Regions from separate parts of the Pantoea sp. X-Soil-OKNW-556 genome, predicted to be linked through region 3. Evidence: predicted binding sites of a transcription regulator. Region 3 holds the regulator's gene; each other region holds the start of a gene.
The links. The regulator PhoB, encoded in region 3, activates phosphate uptake and scavenging genes when phosphate is short. The targets are predictions, from matches to a motif close to CTGTCATAAAACTGNCNNAT.

Region 1 (6,599 bases), 360 kb from region 3:
GCCATCGTCGGACTGGCTTCGGGGAAGAATACATCGCCAAAAATGATGCCGGCAGCAAGGCCATAGAGCGCGAAATCCGCATACTCCATTGCCGTACCCAACCAGCAGGATAAGGTGGCGCGCCAGAAATCTTTGCGGCCAGAGGAAGTTTCGAGCCGCGCATCGGCGGCCGAAGAAGAAGACAGTGCGCGTTGTTGCGAAACGGAGTGATGTACCGTCATAACCATTTCCCTGATAGATGAGGATCGAGCAAACGCCCTTCCGTGGTCTGGTTCCCTTGCAACAAGCGGAACGCCCCGGTGGCGACGTTTAGTGGGCAAACCTGGATGCAAGGTCAATAAAGGATTCCCTGGTGTTGGAATTCTCTGATTTGCCAGACTTCGCCGATGTTTTTTTCACCGATCGCATTAACAAGGCAAATGTAACTTCGTCATCTCAAGGCCAACTTCGTCTTTGGCACCGTGAGCTATCACTGTGTAATTAGTCTATCTACGCGCGTAGATAAATCAAGTGATTTCAGTAAAAACAATTAATTTATCTTTACTATTTCTCAGGGATTATCGATAAAAATGGCGTCAATTCATGACATTACAATGCAATGCGAGCGCGCAAAAAAACGTCAAAAATGCACCAGACTGACGATTTCTGCTTATCATTAGCAAAGTGGCGATTGAACCTGCATCGCGCCACTTGTCGCATAATTCAGTTAAGTTTTGATGACAGATGAGAATTTGTCTGAAATCTTGCCACTCTCCCAGGTTGCCAACCGGCTGCATTACACTGGAGAAATTCATTGCGAGGCGTTATGACCATCATTCTTATGCGACATGGCAAACCCAACCATCCGGTGAGCGGGCGCTTTACGGCGCGAGCGCTGGCTGACTGGTGTGAAGGTTACGACCAGGCGGATATCTGTGATTCACCACCACCTCGCAGCATGGCGATCGCCAGCCAGGCCAGTGTCATCGCCTCCAGCCCGTTACCGCGTGCCCGATCCTCACTGACACGCCTGGGGCTACAGCCACATGCAGTGGATGAAGTCTTCAGCGAAGTGGCAATGCCGCTCTTGCCCTACGCAAGGCTACATTTGCCGCTCAATGTCTGGTTGGCGCTGCTGCGCCTGTTGTGGCTATGTGGCTATTCCGGGCATGTGGAATCGGTGCAGCATGCGCGCCAGCGCGCCCAACAGGCTGCCGACAAACTGATTTTGCTATCAAACCGTGGCACCGTGCTGCTGGTTGGCCACGGCATTATGAACAAACTGATTGCACGCGAACTGCGCAAGCGCGGCTGGCAGGCAGAAAAACACGCCAGCAGCCGCCACTGGAGTAGCGCCATTTATCATCGCCCCTTTATTTGAGGGTGAAATAACTCAGCACCTCACAACCCGTCCCAACCTGCGGCGTGGCAACCACCCTCAACTGCGCCAAATCGATCACGCTCAACGACCCCTCGCCTTCATTGGCAATCAACAACGTGCGTTTGTCATCACTGAAACAGCCATCCATCGGTTTATCACCCACGGCGATATCACCCAAGGGATTGAGAAGATCGTCGAACAGCGTAATCACTGCCTCATGATCGCCAATCGCCACCAGACGCTCGCCGTCAGCGCTGAAACGAACGACCTGACAAGGTTGCTGATGACCCGCTAAACGTAACCGCTGGCGAATGCGATGACTCTGACGATCCACCACATAAAGTAAGGGGGCATCGGCCGCGCTGGCGACCAGATAAGGATGTTTTGGCGAGGCGGCGATACCGGCAATCGGTCCTGGCATCAGAATGGTGTCGATAACCCGCCCTTCAGCCTCACAAAGATCAACCACCGTAATGCTGGCATCTTCTTCGTTTTCAGTGAACAACTTGCGCCCACTGGGTGACAGTGCCAGCCGGTGGGCGTTATGTGACGGCAGGGGAATGGTTTTCTCCAGCCGATCGGTAAGCGGATCAATCACCGCCACGGTGGCGCTGTTTTCGCAGCAGAGATACACTTTACCGTCGCGCCCCAGTTGCCCGCTGTGTGGCGCCTGCAAGGGCGTAACATCGATAAAACCACTGATCACCCGCTGACGCAGATTAATCACCGCGATTTTGTGGCCCGGATGGGGATTATCGCCGTGGATGCCATCACCATAAATCGGGACATAGGCTTTCTCCCACTGCGGCAGCATCAACAACTCATGTGGCCGGGGTGGAAAGGCATTCAGTTCCTGTTGCACTGCAAAAGTGTCCGGGTTGAGAAACAACACGCGATTGCCCTGTTTATCGACTGCCAGTAATCCGCGGTTATCAGGCTGCATAGCGTCTCCTTTTTTAACAACGTCCTTTAAGCGTAGCTAACGCGGATCAGCGTTGGGTAGGCCAGTGAAAAATCCAGTACGGTTAACCCATCATTTGACTCACGTTTTTTAATCCTGCCCGCATCAAACCACAGCGAAATTCTATTTTATTAGGAATAGTCTTATCCATACTTAATTAAACAAACACCGATTACCAAAATTATTTAATGATAATTTTAACTTGAGTGGCTCATTCATTTTCCGGTTTATCTGAAAGATAAAGAAAATGATGGTCTCGCGCGCAGGAATGTTTTATTAAGCAAGGGTAGTCTTTTACACACAGCCGTGAGGAAACAAGAGCGCGCCCACGCGCCAGCATCAGGGAATCCCCAACCGCGATAATCACAATAATCAGGTGCACCATGACAAAAAAACGCCTCCAAACTGCCCGTATGCTGTGGCACAACTGGCAGAAAATTGCTTTTACCGGCCAGATGTTACTGCAAAAAAAGCAGCAAAATAGCCTTGTCGCTCCGGAATACGATCCGAGCGAAGAGGATAACGTGGTGTTGATTTCTGCCGAAAAAGAGTTGGCAGATATCCCTAAAATAGTCTGGATGTATTGGGACGATGAATATTTACCGAAATCAATGGCGTTAAATATTCAAAAAATCCGCCAGGATAATCCCGATCATCAGGTGCATTTGTTAAATCGTCAGACGGTAAAAGAAGTCTTGCCCGATTTTATCTTCACTTCACCAGAATTAACGCTGAAACAAAAAAGTGATGCCATTCGGTTGGAATTATTATTACGCTACGGCGGCATCGCCATTGATTGCAGCACCCTGCTGTTTGAAGATCTCGCCTGGGTACATCGTGTGCATCAGGAACGTCCTATGGATGTGATTGGTTTTTATTGCGAAGTCTCAACCATGAATTACCTGTCGCCGGTGATGGAAAACTGGTTTCTCGCCGCCAGCCCCAATAATCCTTTTATCCGCGAATGGCAGAAGCAGTACGCGCCGATTAAACATCTTGGGGCGCAACGTTTCTTCAGTGAATTGAATAAGCGCGATGATTTTACCCTGCTGGCGCAAAAAATTGCCGAGCCAGAGCAGCAACTTTGCTCCCTGGCGCAACAGGCGGCGATGCGTGAATATCGCCGGGCGAATATCTATCTGCGCAAGGGCGAAGCGAATGCCTACTTTTATCAACGCCTGAGCGGCTGGAATAGCGCGGCGTTTGCTAAATCGGTGTTATTTCAGCAGCGCCCGCACACCCCGCCACCGGTGATTAAATTAAGCGGTAATGAACGTCAGCATCTCGACTTCAACCTGCGCCTTGGCAACTACAATCGCACCAGCCTGCTGGGACAAATGATGCAACCCCATGCACCGGTTGCGCTGGTGTCGCCCTCAGCCATCAACAAAGCGCGCGCGTAGCCAGTGAATAAAGGTGGTGACCGCCCGTGGCACCTGGGCCGCAAAAGGGCGCACCACCCATAAACGATCGGCGAAGGCGTCCACCGACTGCCATTGCGGTAAAACCCGTTGTAACGTACCCGCCGCCAGCGCCGCGCTGGCGCTGAAATCTGGCAGCATAGCAATGCCCAGCCCCTGCAACGCCGCATCGCGAATCGATTCGCTATTGTTGGTGGCAAAATTCCCCTGGATTCTGACCAGCACCGTTTCGCTGGCGTCGTTCAGTTGACGGAAACGCCACTGTGGTGACTCCAGCCCGCGCGGATAGTACAGGCAATTATGCTGCTGCAATGCCTGTGGGGTTTGTGGTGTACCCTGCTCCGCCAGGTAAGCGGGGGACGCCACCAATAAGGTCTGGGTTTCACACAGCGGCAATGCGACATGCGTTTCCGGCAACTGCTGGCTGTGACGAATCGCCAAATCAAAACCCTCACTGCCGAGCGAGACTAAGCGGTCGGTCACATCCAGTTGGATACGCACCTGCGGATATTCACGCAAAAAATCGCCGATAATCGGCACCAATTGCTGCCGGGCAAAGGCTACGGGGGCGCTGACACGAACCATGCCGCGTACCGGGCCCGCCTCATCACGCACGCTGAAAAAACTCTGCTCAATACGCGCAAAGGGATCTCGCAGCTCATCCACCAGCTTTTCTCCGGCAGATGTCAGGCGTACGCTGCGGGTGGTGCGTTGCACCAGCGCGACGCCCGCCATCTCTTCCAGCTCTTTAATCTTTTGACTCATCGCCGCCTTACTGACGTCCAGCCGTTCAGCCGCACGGGTAAAGCTCCCCAACTCAGCCAGTACGGTCAGCCAGTGCAGGTGCACCCAAAGTGCATCGGTTTTAATCTCTTTCATGATGATTGTTCAAAATAATAAATAATCATTTCAGGCAGCGCGCTTTTTCTTTGCAACGGTACACGGCAGCATAGCACCACATCCTACTCTTTCCATGTGAGCAAAAACGAGGGTTTATTTATGCCGTTACTGCAATTTGACGTGATTCAGGGCCGTTCTGAATCAGAATTACGTACTCTGCTGGATGCGGCTCATCGCGCCGTTCTGACTGCTTTTAAAGTCCCACCCCGCGATCGTTATCAGATTGTTCACGAAAACAAAAGATACCAGATGGTTTTTCAGGATACCGGCCTCGGTTTTGAGCGCAGTGACAATCTGGTGATGGTACGGGTCTACACCAGCCCGAGAAGTGAAGAACAGAAAACGCTCTTCATGGCAGAGTTAGCACGCGAGTTACAGGAAAACTGTGGCGTGCAGGGCAATGACCTGATGATCAGTTTTATTACCAATAATAAAGGTGACTGGAGCTTTGCCGATGGCGAAGCGCAGTACCTGACCGGCAAACTCTGATCCTCTTCTCTTCCCCCTTATCTGGCAGCGATCTTTGATTGCTGCCAGTGCAAACCATAGCCTGCCTAAACCCGCTTTAAACAAAGTCAAATCAGCCGCACAAATCTGACTGGTCGTGTTGCAGACATGTGACAGCCAATATAGATTGACGCAAAAACCCCCAAAGAGGGTGGTTACGCACGGATTGCGTATTCAATCAGCCTGAGGATCCGACCTTGTCCGAAGTATTATCGGTTGTACTTTTTTTAGCTGCGATTGCAGTCTATTCCCACAAAGCCGGACGTAATAAGTTCTGGTTTGGTGTGATTTTGCTTCTTCTTACCCTGTTCATCGTGCTCAACATCACGCTGTTTGCCAGCAACTATTTTACTGGCGACGGGATTAATGACGCGGTGCTCTATACCCTGACTAACAGCCTGACCGGTGCGGGCGTCAGCAAATACGTGGTGCCGGCGATCGGTATCATCATTGCCTTATTTCTCCTGTTCTGTCTGCTCACATGGCTGCTACGTCGTCGCAAACAGAAACACCATCTTGGCTGGAGTCTGTTGGCTATTGCCTGTGCTGCGGGCTCAGTGCAAACCACTCCGGCATTTCGTCAGGTGAAGGATTTAATTGCTTCCCATAATCGACTGGCGGATTCCGATTTCGAGACTTACTACAAGACGCCAAAATCGGTGATTAGCGAGCCAAAGCTCAACCTGGTCTATATCTATGGCGAAAGTCTGGAGCGAACCTACTTTAACGAAAAAACGTTCCCCGGCCTGGCACCCGAGCTGAGTCGTGAAAAAGATCAAAGCCTGGATTTCAGCAACACCGAACAACTGCCCGGCACGGATTACACCATCGCCGGTATGGTCGGCTCACAATGTGGGATTCCGCTGTTTGCTCCGTTCCAGGACAATGCGTCGGCCGCACTGTCCAGCTTCTTCCCACAAAATATCTGTCTCGGCGATATCCTGAAGAATTCCGGCTACGAGAACTGGTTTATTCAGGGTGCCGACCTGCGCTTTGCCGGTAAAGATACCTTCCTGAAATCGCATGGTTTTGACCCGGCACATATGTACGGTGCGCAGGAACTGAAAGATCGCGTGGCTGACCCTGACTATCGCAACAACTGGGGTTATTACGATGATACCGTGATGGATGAAGTGTTTAAGAAGTATGAGGAACTGTCGCGGCAGCAGAAACGCTTTGCGCTCTTTACCCTCACCGTCGATACCCACCACCCGGACGGTTTTATTTCCCGTACCTGCCAACATAAAAGCTACAGCTATGATGGCAAACCAAATCAGTCATTCAGTGCGGTGGCCTGCTCTCAGGAACATGTGGCGCGACTGATTGAACGTATTAAAGCCTCGCCGTGGTTTAAAAACACCATCATTGTGGTGACGTCCGATCACCTGGCGATGAATAACACCGCGCATCAATATCTGATCCAGCAACCACGCCATGACCTGTTTATGGT
Region 2 (6,599 bases), 710 kb from region 3:
CCCAGACGCATCCCTTTGGTGAACGGCAGCGGATCTTTGTTCAGCATCTGGCGCGTCGCGATATCGGCACCCGGGTTCTTGTCGTAGAAGCCCTGCTGTTTGGTCAGCTCGTACGCCGCCGTGGTGATCGGCAGATAACCGGTTTTCTGGTGCCACTCGGCGGCGATTTCCGGTTGCGCCAGGAACTGCATAAACTCCGCCACACCTTTGTAAGTGTTGGCATCTTTGCCCTTCATCACCCACAGGCTGGCACCACCGATGATGGCATTCTGCGGTGCATTCGGCACGGTTGCGTCATACGGCATCATGCCGACACCAAAGTTGAATTTGGCGTAGTGTTTGATATCCGCCAGTGAACCGGAAGACGCGGTGGTGATGCCGCAATCGCCGTTGTAGAACTTCGCGGTGGATTCATCTTTGCGGCCAAAGTAGGTGAAATCACCCTTCTTGTTCATGTTTTCCAGCATCTGGATGTGACGAACCTGCACCGGCTTGTTGAACTCCAGCTCAGCGTCTGTGCCGTCAAAACCGTTGTTTTTGGTCGCCACCGGCAAGCCGTGCCAGGCGCTGAAGTTTTCAATCTGAATCCAGCCTTGCCAGCCGCTGGCGTAACCGCAGGTCAGGCCCGCTTTACGCAGCGCATCGGCGTCTTTTGCCAGTTCCTGCCAGGTTTTTGGTGGCTGATCCGGGTTCAGACCGGCTTTTTTGAAGGCGTCTTTGTTGTAGTACAGCACCGGGGTGGAGCTGTTGAACGGCTGAGAGATTAAATGGCCGCTGGAATCGCTGTAGTAACCCGCGACAGTCGGGACGAACTGTTTTTCATCAAATGCGATTCCGGCATCCTGGAACACCTGATGCACCGGCACAATGGCTTTGGACGCCATCATGGTGGCAGTACCCACTTCATACACCTGCAAAATGGCCGGTGCTTTACCGGTACGCACAGCGGCAATCCCCGCCGCCAGGCTTTGTTCATAGTTGCCTTTGTAGACCGGGACGATTTTGTAGTCTGGGTGGGCCTGGTTAAAACGTTGTGCCAGAGAATCAACTTCTTTGCCTAACTCGCCTTCCATTGAGTGCCAGAAAGGAATTTCGGTGGCAGCCAGTGCATGACCACTGAGCATCAGACCGAGCAGGGCACTCATCAGGCGGGGACGAAGCGTAAAAGCGGACATAATGTTTTCCTGTGCATGTAGGTACGCGCGAAATCACGCATTTTTTGTTCGCGAAGTAACATGACACGGGAAAATGACGGAAAAATAACAGGTTAATGACGGGAATGTGACAAGGCTGAGTGCAGCTTGTTGCCCTCATCCCGGCCTTCTCCCGCAAGCGGGAGAAGGAGACGTGCAATATATAAGTTTGGCTCGATCAATTCCCTCTCCCGCTCGCGGGAGAGGGTTAGGGCACTCAGGCACCTAAATAGGCGCTTCTTACCGCCTCGTTGGACAACAGCGCTTCGCCACTATCCTCCAGCACCACATGCCCGTTCTCCAGCACGTAGCCACGGTCGGCCAGTTTCAGTGCCTGGTTGGCGTTCTGCTCGACAAGGAAGATGGTCATCCCTTCTTTACGCAGCTGCTCGATGGTGTCGAAAATCTGCTGAATGATAATCGGCGCCAGGCCGAGCGATGGCTCGTCCAGCAACAGCAGACGCGGCTGGCTCATCAGCGCACGACCAATCGCCAGCATCTGCTGCTCGCCACCGGACATGGTACCGGCACGTTGCACCTTACGCTCCGCCAGACGCGGGAACAGATCATAGACGCGCTCAATACGCTCCTGATACTGGCTACGGCTGGCAAAGAAGCCCCCCATCGCCAGATTCTCTTCCACCGTCATGCGCGAAAACACCCGACGCCCTTCCGGGACAATGGCGATCGCCTCACGCATGATGCGTGCGGTTTGCCAATCGGTAATGGTTTTGCCATCAAACGTAATGGTGCCTGCGGTTGCACGCGGCTCGCCACACAGCGTACCGAGCAGCGTAGTTTTGCCTGCACCGTTGGCACCAATCAGGGTGACAATTTCGCCCTGATTGATATACAGGCTGACGTTATGCAGCGCCTGAATTTTACCGTAATGGGCGCTGACGTTTTCAATGGTTAACATTGGGTTGGCCATATTACGCCTCTCCTAAATAGGCACGGATCACATCCGGGTTATTACGAATCTCTTCCGGCGTGCCGTTGGCCAGCGGCGTTCCCTGATTGACCACGTAAATACGGTCAGAAATGCCCATCACCAGCTTCATATCATGTTCGATCAACAACACCGACACCTTATGCGTACCGCGCAGTTCGGCAATCAGTTCGTCCAGTTCGTGCGTTTCTTTCGGGTTCAGACCGGCCGCCGGTTCATCCAGCATCAGGATTTCCGGGCGCGTGACCATGCAGCGTGCGATCTCCAGACGACGTTGCTGACCATAAGCAAGGTTACCCGCCTGACGGTTCGCCAGCTCCAGCAGGCCGATACGTTCCAGCCAGGTGGCAGCGCGGTCCAGCGCTTCGCTTTCGCCTTTGCGGAACGCCGGGGTTTTGAATAACCCGGAAAATACGCCGCTTTTCAGATGCTGATGTTGCGCCACCAGCAAGTTTTCAATCACCGTCATCTCACGAAACAGGCGCACATGCTGGAAGGTACGCACAATGCCCATCCGTGCAATTTTCTGCCCCGGTAAGCCGGCCAGATTTTGATCGCGCAGTTTGATGCTGCCGCCCGTGGGTTTGTAGAAACCGGTCAGGCAGTTGAACACCGTGGTTTTACCCGCGCCGTTTGGACCAATCAACGAAACGATTTCCTGCTCCCGCAGTTCCAGCGCCACGTTGTTGACTGCCAGCAGGCCACCAAAACGCATCATCAGGCCTTCTACGGCTAATAAAGGCTGACTCATGCCTGCTCTCCTGCTTTACCCTGTTTCAGTTTCAGCTGCGGACGCTTCATCGGCAGCAACCCCTGCGGTCGCCAAATCATCATCAGCACCATTAAGCCACCCAGTACCAGCATGCTGTATTCGTTGAGGTCACGCATCAGCTCACGCGATACCACCAGCAACACAGCGGCGAGGATGACCGCAAACTGCGAGCCCATGCCCCCCAGCACCACAATCGCCAACACAAACGCCGACTCGACAAAGGTGAAGGATTCCGGGCTGACAAAGCCCTGGCGCGCAGCAAACAGCGTACCGGCAAAACCGGCAAAGGCCGCGCTGATGGTAAACGCCGTCAGCTTGATACGCGTCGGGCTAAGACCAAGAGAACGGCAGGCGATTTCATCTTCGCGCAGCGCTTCCCAGGCACGGCCCAGCGGCATACGCAGCAGGCGGTTGATGATAATCAGCGTCAGCACTACCAGCAGCAGCGCCACCAGGTAGAGGAAAATCACGCGGTCATTGGGATCGTATTTCATGCCGAACACCTCGTGGAAGGTGCCCCAGCCGCCCTCGCTGACCTTGCGACCAAACTCCAGGCCGAAGAGGGTCGGTTTCGGGATCTGCGCGATACCGTTTGGACCGCCGGTAATCGAGGTGTTGTTCAGCAGCAGGATACGGACGATTTCGCCAAAGCCGAGGGTGACAATCGCCAGATAGTCACCACGCAGACGCAGCACCGGGAAACCGAGCAGTAAGCCGAACGCCCCGGCCACCAGACCCGCCAGCGGCAGGCTCTGCCAGAAGCCAAAACCGTAGTAGTGGTTCAGCAAGGCGAAGGTATAGGCACCGATGGCATAGAAGCCGCCGTAGCCCAGCACCAGCAGGCCCGACAAGCCCACCACCACGTTAAGCCCGAGGCCCAACATCACGTAGATCAGCGTCAGGGTGGCGATATCCACGCTACCGCGCGAAACCAGGAACGGCCAGATCACCGCAGCCACGATCATCAACACCATCACCAGCTTCTGCTTCGGCGTTGAACCATCAAAGCCCGGCAGCACCAGGCCATTGCCGCTGCGTTTGAATTTGCCGTGGAATAACGGACGCAGCAACTGGAACAGGAATACCACGCCGCAACCGACAAAAATCCAGTTCCAGCGCACCGTTCCGGCGTTGGATACCACCAGTTTGGTGCCATCAAGATCAAGGCGCATACCCATAAAGAAGGTGGCAAGCACCAGCAACATCACCGTAGAGATAACGGCGTTAACCAGTCCGAGGCGCTTCATACTTTTTCCACCTCCGGACGGCCAAGAATGCCGGTTGGCATCACCAGCAGCACGACAATCAGCAACGCAAAGGAGACCACGTCTTTATATTCGGTAGAGAGATAGGCCGAGGTCAATGCTTCGGCAATGCCCAGCACCAGACCACCGATCATCGCCCCCGGAATGCTGCCGATCCCGCCCAGTACTGCGGCAGTGAAGGCTTTCATCCCGGCCATAAAGCCGATAAACGGGTTGATGGAACCGTAGAACTGCCCCAGCAGTACGCCAGCCACTGCCGCCATCGCCGCACCAATCACAAAGGTCAGTGAAATCACGCGATCGGTATTGATACCCAGCAGGCTGGCCATTTTCAGGTCTTCTGCACAGGCACGGCAGGCGCGCCCCATACGTGAATAACGGATAAATACCGTCAGTGCCAACATGGCGATAAAGGTCACAACCCAGATCATCAACTGCATGGTGGAGAGCGTGGCGGCAAAGCCGTTGCTTTCACCCAAGGTCCATTGCCCGGTGATCAAGCTCGGCAGCGCGAGATCGCGCGAACCTTGCGTCAGGCTGACGTAGTTTTGCAGGAAGATCGACATCCCGATGGCGGAGATCAGCGCGATCAGGCGCTTGGAGGAACGCACCGGCTTATACGCCACACGTTCGATACTCCAGCCGTAGGCGCTGGAGATAATGATCGCCATGACAAAACCGGCGGCAATCATCAGCCAGGTGGTGTCGATGCCCATCATCATTAGCGCGGCGATGACGATAAAGGAGACATAGCTACCGATCATGTACACCTCGCCGTGGGCGAAGTTGATCATGCCGATAATGCCGTAAACCATCGTGTACCCAATGGCGATCAGCGCGTAGGTGCTGCCCAGGGTCACTCCGTTGAACATCTGCTGGAGGAAATAGAGGAACTGCTCGGACATAACAAGTACCTTAGAAACACGTCCGTGATGGTAAATCGTTACCGCGACTGGCGGTAAATTAACCGGTTTGATTAAGGGCGGCCTGAAGGCCGCCCTTGCGATCGTGCTGGATGCAACGATTACTTGATCGCGGTTGATGAGCCGTCTTTATGCCATTTGAAGATGCCGAATTCGAAGCCTTTCAGGTCACCTTTCTGGTCCCAGCTCAGGTTGCCCATCACGGTCGGAACCGGTGCGCCTTCTTTCAGGTTCTTGGCGATCGCATCAGGCTCGTCGCTCTTGCTGCGCTCGATACCGGCCACCAGCGACTGAATCGCGGCATAGGTGGTCCAGACGAACGGACCGGTCGGATCTTTGCGGTTCGGTGCGGTGTTGGCTTTGATGGCGTCAACAATCGCTTTGTTGTCCGGCAGCTGGTCATAACGCTTCGGCAGGGTCACGTACAGACCTTCAGATGCATCACCGGCAATGTTAGACAGTGAGGCGTTGCCCACCCCTTCCGGTCCCATAAAGCCCGCGTTCAGGCCCGCGGCTTTTGCCTGGCGCAGAATCTGCCCCAGCTCCGGGTAGTAACCACCGTAGTAAACGAAGTCGACGTTGTCTTTCTTCAGACGCGCAATCAGGGTGGAGAAATCTTTATCGCCAGCGGTGATACCTTCGAACAGCACCACGTTGCCGCCTTTGGCTTTCAGGGTTTTCTGCACCGACTCCGCCAGACCCTGGCCGTATTGCTGCTTGTCATGCACCACAGCGATACGTTTTGGTTTGATGGTATCGAGGATGTAGTTTGCCGCCGTCGGGCCCTGATCGGAGTCGAGGCCGGTGGTGCGCATCACGTCAGCATAACCACGCGCGGTCAGTTCCGGTGCGGTCGCTGCCGGGGTGATCATCAGCACGCCTTCGTCGTTATAGATATCAGAGGCCGGCTGGGTAGAAGAGGAGCAGAGGTGACCGATAACGTATTTGATACCATCGTTCACAACTTTGTTGGCAACCGCTACCGCTTGTTTCGGGTCGCAGGCATCGTCATATTCCACGCCAACCAGTTTATCGCCGTTGACACCGCCTTTGGCATTGATGTCTTTAATGGCCTGTGCCGCACCGGTAAATTGCATGTCGCCGTATTGGGCTACCGGACCGGTTGCTGCACCGACGATGGCAATTTTGATGTCTTTTGCCAGCGCCGCATGGCTCATCGCCAGCGCTACGCAGCCCGCCAATAATGCGCGTCCTTTACTCATTTTCATGCGAACTTCCCCATCTGTTGTGTCGTGTCTGTTGTGAGTTGGATTATTTTCTGCCAGTGAAAGAGGAAAACTGATTCTGGAATAATGAGTTAGCGCACTTTTCTGGCATTTATTGGTAATAAGGCTTTATTTTTCAGGTTATTAAACAGGAAGTTTCTTCTGTAAATCAACTGACATATTCAGTTATAGCTGGGTTGAACAGCAGAATCGTCTGGTTGTTATGGCCGTATTTTCGCCGACTTGCCAGATAATTATGCTGGCTATTTAA
Region 3 (6,599 bases):
TGGCGCTGCGCAACTGTTCATCATTACCCAGTACTTTGAGATGCGGATCGGTGTGAAAATGGATCTCATGACGCCCCTGGCTCAAAGTTTCCGCTTCGCGCTGGAGCAGCAACAGCATGGTCGGCACATCTACCGTCTCTTTCATATCGAGGGCGGGAGCAGCTTCAATGCGCGACAGCGTCAGCAGTTGCTTCACCAGGCTATCCATACGTCGTGTTTGCTCCGTCATGGTTTGCAACGCTTTGCTGCGTGAACGTTCGTTCATCACCGAATCGTTCATCATCTCCAGATAGCCTTGCAACACCGTCAGCGGGGTACGCAACTCATGGCTGACGTTGGCGAAGAAGTTACGTCGCGCGCCCTCCAGTTGATGCATTTGCGTCACATCACGCGCCACCATCAGCCACTGCCCTTCGCTATAGGGCATCACGCGAAACTCCATATGACGTTGATTATTCAGCACCAACGTCAGCGGCTTATTAAAGTCACGCTGGCGGATATAGCGGGAGAATTCAGGATAGCGCAGCAAGTTGAGGATGTTCTGACCATTGTCTTCCGGCCAACGCAGGCCGAGATGCTGTTGCGCCAGGCCGTTACACCAGAAAATGATACCCTCTTCGGTGGTCAGCACCACCGCATCCGGCAGCGATTCCGCACCGCTGCGAAAGCGTTTGATCAGGTTGCCCAGCTCGCGACGACGACGACGGTTACGCAACTGCATTTGATACAGCCCGTAAAACAGCGGTTCCCAGCTGGCGCGTCCACCGGGCGGCGTCATGGATCGATCAACCCATAACCAATGGGAGAGTCGCATCAGGTTCCAGAAATGCCACAACAGCAAACCCAAGACCGCGATCAGCAGCAGCCAGGGGAGATAGCCAAATACCAGACCTAAAATCAGTGCCGGCAGACAGACCAGCACCAGTTCGGTCAATAATCTCTTCCAGGAGAGTCGTTCCAGCACGGTAAAGACTCCGTTTAGTAGCGAGCAGAGAAACGATACCCTGTTCCGCGTACGGTTTGTACCATGCGATCGTGGCCGGAGACCTCCAGCGCTTTACGTAAACGACGGATATGCACATCGACAGTACGATCTTCGACATACACATTGGTGCCCCAGACATGGTTCAGCAGTTGTTCGCGGCTGTAAACGCGTTCCGGGTGCGTCATAAAGAAGTGCAGCAATTTGTACTCAGTCGGTCCCATCTCCAGCGGCGTGGCTTCGGACATCACGCGATGTGATGACGGGTCGAGGCTCAGTCCCTGCATCTCAATCACCTCTTCCACCGCCATCGGCGAAATACGCCGCATCACCGCTTTGATACGCGCCATCAACTCTTTCGGGGAGAACGGTTTGGTGATGTAATCGTCAGCGCCCACTTCCAGACCGCGTACACGATCTTCTTCTTCGCCACGCGCCGTCAGCATCATCACCGGAATATCGCGCGTCATGGCTTCACGTTTCAGGTGCTTGATAAACTGGATACCGCTACCGCCGGGTAACATCCAGTCCAGCAAAATCAAATCCGGCCAGGGTTCGATGAGCTTCCCTACTGCGCTGTCATAATCTTCCGCCTCAATCGGCTGGTAATCGTTCTGTTCCAGCACGAAACATAACATTTCACGGATGGGAGCTTCGTCTTCCACAACCAAAATGCGCTTAGCCATTATTACTCCTGCTGATATGACGGCTGTCACTGGGATTTGCGGCGTCATTATGCGTCAGTTTTATGACACTTTTATGAAAAACCCAACCCTGGAAATTTAGTGGAAAAACAGAAATGTGACAGCCGTGAGGCGTTTTTTTTGCTTTCGTGGTGAAGTCGTTATAATTCCCCATCGCTTTTTCTGGCAGGGAGCATCCATGCGCATCATCCATACGGCAGACTGGCATCTGGGCCAGTTCTTTTACAGCAAAAGTCGCGCTGCTGAACATCAGGCATTTCTCGACTGGCTGCGCCAGCAGATTGACCAGCATCAGGTGGATGCGCTGATTATCGCCGGTGACCTGTTTGATACCGGCTCACCGCCAAGCTATGCGCGTGAAATGTTTAACCGCTTCGTGGTGGCGTTGCAGGCCAGCCGCTGCCAGTTGATCGTTCTGGCAGGGAACCACGATTCGGTGGCAACGCTCAATGAATCACGCGAACTGCTTGCCTGCCTCAACACGCAGGTGATCACCAGCGCTACGCCGCAGGGCGAGCAGCAGATGCTGACCCTGAAGCAGCGCGACGGTACGCCAGGCGCGCTGCTGTGCGCCATCCCTTATCTGCGCCCGCGCGATATTTTGCGCAGCCAGGCCGGACAGTCCGGGCGGGAAAAACAGCTGTCGCTGCTGGAAGCCATCGAACAACATTATCAGCACTGCTTTGCCGCCGCAGAGGCGCAGCGCGCAGCACTCGGGGGCAAACTGCCGATTATCGCCACCGGCCATCTCACCACCGTCGGCGTAACCAAAAGCGACTCGGTGCGTGATATCTACATCGGCACCCTCGATGCCTTTCCGGCGCAGGCATTCCCTGCGGCGGATTACATCGCACTCGGCCATATTCACCGAGCACAACGCATTGCTGACAGCGATCATATTCGCTACAGCGGTTCGCCCATTCCACTCAGCTTTGATGAGTTGGGCCGCGACAAGAGCGTGTTTCTGCTGGATTTCAGCACCGGCCTTGATGCCGTGACGCCGCTGACCATCCCGCTGTTCCAGCCAATGCAGATACTGAAAGGATCGCTGGCGGATATCGAACGGCAACTGGCGCTGTTCAAAGAAAAAGAGGGCGAACTGGCGGTGTGGCTGGATATTGAAATCACCACTCAGGAGCACCTGAGCGACCTGCAACGCCGCGTGGAACAACTGACGGAAAACTTACCGGTGGAGGTGCTACTGGTACGCCGCAGTCGCGAACAGCGCAGCCGCAGCCTGGCGCGACTGGATAACGAAACCCTGAGCGAATTGCAGGTTGAAGAGGTGTTTGCGCGTCGTCTGGCGCTGGAAGAGGATCTGGATGCCGACCAGGCAGCACACCTTACGCAACTGTTTCGCACCACCCTAGCCGCGCTGGAGAACCCCTCTGCATGAAAATCCTGACGCTGCGTTTTAAAAACCTCAACGCCCTGCGCGGAGAATGGTTTATCGATTTTCGCCGTGAGCCATTTGCCAGTAACGGTTTGTTTGCCATTACCGGGGCCACCGGCGCCGGTAAAACCACCCTGCTCGACGCCATCTGTCTGGCGCTGTATCACCAGACGCCACGCCTCGGCGTGCTGTCGCAAACCCAGAACGAACTGATCACCCGGGATACCGCCGAATGCCTCGCCGAGGTGGAGTTTGAGATCAAGGGTGAAGCCTGGCGTGCCTTCTGGAGCCAGAACCGCGCCCGTGGTCAGGCCGACGGCAAATTGCAGGCTCCGCGCGTTGAGCTGGCGCGCTGTGCCGACAACCAAATTGTTGCCGACAAAGTGGGCGACAAATTAAAACTGATCGAAACCCTATCCGGTCTTGATTTCGCCCGCTTTACCCGCTCAATGATGCTGTCGCAGGGGCAATTTGCTGCCTTTTTGAATGCCAAACCTGGCGAGCGCGCCGAGCTGCTGGAGGAGCTGACCGGCACCGAGATCTACGGTCAAATCTCAATCCAGATTTTCGAGCGCTACAAAAGCGCGCGTGCCGATCTCGACACGCTGCGCGCCCGCGCCGGAGGAATGTCGTTGCTGGATGAGACGCGGCGGGCTGAGCTGGCAAGTCAGTTGGAACAACTCAATGCAGCCGAGGTCACGCTGAACCAGCAGCTCACCACTGCGCAGCAGCAACAACAGTGGCTGAGTCAGTCACAACAATTGGCTGGCGAACAGCAGCAGGCGCAACAGGCGTTGCAGGCGGCAGAAAACGCGTGGCACCAGGCCGAACCTGAACGTCAGAGGCTGGCGCGCGCCGAACCGGCGGAAAAATTACGCGATAAACTGCAACAGCGCACACAGCTGGAACAGGAAAATATCGCCCTCGCCCGGCAAATGCAGCAGGTGCAAGCGCAGCATCAACAGGCGATCCATGCCCAGCAGCAAGGTGAAGCACGTTTCCACACGGCCCAACAGGCGCGCGAGCAGGCACAGCACGCACAACAACAACTGGAAACGCTGCTGACCGAGCAGGTCATCCCACTTGATCAACACATCGCGACCCTGCAACAGCAGGTCAGCGAACAGCAGCGCCAGATAACGGCGCAACAGCAGTTGGTGCAGCAAAACAGCATCGCACTCAGCCAGCAACAACAGGAGAGTGAACGCTTACAACAACTGTGGGATGAGCAGCAACAATGGCGCACCCGCGAAGCCAGCGTCGCGGCCTGGGGCGAGCATCTGGCGCGCTGGCAATCCGACATTACCCGGCTGGATGAACGTGAGCTGGCCGTCACCCAGTTGAGCAATCAGCAACAGCAGCAACAACAGCAGCTTGACCAGCTCCAGCAAGCTTTCGCTGCCCGTCAGCAGGCGCTGCCAGCCGCGCCTCCTGCTATCGATCAGGTCCGTGATACGTTAGCGCAACATCAGGTGCAACGTGCATCGCGTCAGCAACTGACCCTGTTGACGGCGCAGTGGCGTTCACTCCAGCCACAGCAACAACAACGTCAGGCAAAACTGGATACGCTTACCCGGCACTATCAGGCGGAAGAACAGGTTTTACAGGCGCTGCGCGAGGAGTGGAAGCGTGAGAATCAGGCGATGCTTGATGTGCAGACCATATGTGACCAGGAACGCACAATCGCTCAACTGGCCGATGAACGTGCCCGCTTGCAGCCTAATCATCCTTGCCCGCTGTGTGGTTCCTGTCAGCATCCGGCCATTGAGCAATATCGCCAACTGGAACCTGGCGAGAATCAACAGCGTCTTGCGGCATTGCAAACTCGTGTTGCTCAGCTCAAAGAATCCGGCACCGCCAAAGGTGAGCAGCAACGCCTGTCATTGCTGCAACAGCAGGCGTTGCAGCAGGAACTCAGGGAAATCGGGCAGCAGCTCAGCACGCTGAGTGAGCAGTGGCAAAGCTTGACCGGTGAGCTGGCGCTCACCTTCACGCTGGAGCAGCAGGACGATGTGACCCGCTGGCAACGCGAGCAGGATCAGCAGGAAAATCAGCTACGGGAATGGCTGGAGCATCTGCAACAGCAGCAACTGGCACAGCAGCAAATTACCAGCGTGCAGCAGACGCTGAACGATCTCAACCAGCGTAGCGAAGCCGAGCGGGCTGCGTGGCAGCAACTCAGCCAACAACTGGCACAGCAACTGACCCAACATCAGCTCACCCTACCCGCGCGCGAGGCGCGTGAAGACTGGTTGAGCGCGTTGCAGCTACGCTGGCAGAAATGGCAGGAGAGTGAGCGGTTACTCACCACCCTGCAACCGCAGCTGGCGAAAGCCAACAGCGAGCACCACAACCTGCAACAGAATCTTGCGCGTGAACAGCAGCGTCTCGCGGCGTTGCAACAAACGTTCAGCACCTTGCAACAGCAATGCAGCGAACAGCAACAGCGTCGGCAGCAACTGTTTGGCGACCGCCAGGTGCAGGCCGAACGTCAGGCGCACCAGGCGGCGCTACACAAATGCGAACAGGAAGTAGCGCAGCAATTACAGGCCTGGCAGCAGGCGCAAAGCGCCGCGCACAGCCTGGACGGCCAACGCGCGCAAATCGAACAGCAGCAACAGGCACAAACCGCTCGTCTGGAGGCAGCAACCCGAGATTTCCTCAGCGCTTTGCAGCGCAGTGATTTTGCCGACGAAGCCGCACTACGCGCAGCGCTGCTTGATGCTACCGATGTTGAGCAACTGCGTCAGCGTTTACAGGCGCTGGAACAACAGCATCAACAGCACATCACCCTGAGCCAACAACTGACGCAGCGCGTCACTGCCCACCAGCAACAACGTCCGGCCGAACTGAGCGACGAACTGGCGGCAGAGATCGGCCCCCGGCTGGAAAACTTGCGCGTGGCGCTGCGCGACAACGCACGTCAACAGGGAGAGGCACAGCAGCAGCTGTCCAGCGACACGCAACTACGTGAGCAGCAGCAGGCGCTGTTGACGCAAATCAGCAGCCACGAAGCGGAACTGGTGCAATGGAGCCAACTTAACGAGTTAATCGGCTCCGCCAAAGGTGACAAATTCCGCCGTTTCGCCCAGGGGTTAACCCTTGATCACCTGGTATGGCTGGCGAACCGTCAGCTCGATCGCCTGCATGGTCGTTATCTGCTGCAACGTCGTGCCACGGATGAGCTGGAACTGGATGTGGTGGATACCTGGCAGGCCGATGCCACCCGCGACACCCGCACACTGTCCGGTGGCGAGAGTTTTCTGGTCAGCCTGGCGCTGGCGCTGGCGTTATCCGACCTCGTCAGCCACAAAACCCGCATCGAATCGCTGTTCCTTGATGAAGGCTTTGGCACGCTGGATGCCGAGACGCTCGACACCGCGCTGGACGCGCTCGATGCGTTGAACGCCAGCGGCAAAACCATTGGCGTTATCAGCCATGTGGAAGCGATGAAGGAGCGTATTCCGGTGCAGATCAGGGTACGTAAGATGAATGGTCTGGGATACAGCAAACTGGAATT

Region 1: a site for PhoB is predicted at 5,247-5,266, ahead of opgB (phosphatidylglycerol--membrane-oligosaccharide glycerophosphotransferase). Genes of this name have one in related genera too.
Region 2: a site for PhoB is predicted at 1,258-1,277, ahead of ugpB (sn-glycerol-3-phosphate ABC transporter substrate-binding protein UgpB). Genes of this name have one in related genera too.

Annotation. Positions count from the first base shown of each region.
Region 1 is NZ_AP035990.1:689,064-695,662, reverse strand. It holds gene AC6I8T_RS03090 (MFS transporter) at 1-221, opposite strand, end outside; gene AC6I8T_RS03085 (histidine phosphatase family protein) at 806-1,360, shown strand; gene AC6I8T_RS03080 (beta-propeller fold lactonase family protein) at 1,353-2,303, opposite strand; gene AC6I8T_RS03075 (glycosyltransferase family 32 protein) at 2,705-3,724, shown strand; gene AC6I8T_RS03070 (LysR family transcriptional regulator) at 3,698-4,621, opposite strand; gene AC6I8T_RS03065 (tautomerase family protein) at 4,742-5,131, shown strand; gene opgB (phosphatidylglycerol--membrane-oligosaccharide glycerophosphotransferase) at 5,347-6,599, shown strand, end outside.
Region 2 is NZ_AP035990.1:341,712-348,310, reverse strand. It holds gene ugpB (sn-glycerol-3-phosphate ABC transporter substrate-binding protein UgpB) at 1-1,175, opposite strand, end outside; gene livF (high-affinity branched-chain amino acid ABC transporter ATP-binding protein LivF) at 1,411-2,124, opposite strand; gene livG (high-affinity branched-chain amino acid ABC transporter ATP-binding protein LivG) at 2,126-2,893, opposite strand; gene AC6I8T_RS01510 (high-affinity branched-chain amino acid ABC transporter permease LivM) at 2,890-4,161, opposite strand; gene livH (high-affinity branched-chain amino acid ABC transporter permease LivH) at 4,158-5,084, opposite strand; gene AC6I8T_RS01500 (branched-chain amino acid ABC transporter substrate-binding protein) at 5,204-6,331, opposite strand.
Region 3 is NZ_AP035990.1:1,053,790-1,060,388, reverse strand. It holds gene phoR (phosphate regulon sensor histidine kinase PhoR) at 1-964, opposite strand, end outside; gene phoB (phosphate response regulator transcription factor PhoB) at 979-1,668, opposite strand; gene sbcD (exonuclease subunit SbcD) at 1,865-3,082, shown strand; gene AC6I8T_RS04715 (AAA family ATPase) at 3,079-6,599, shown strand, end outside.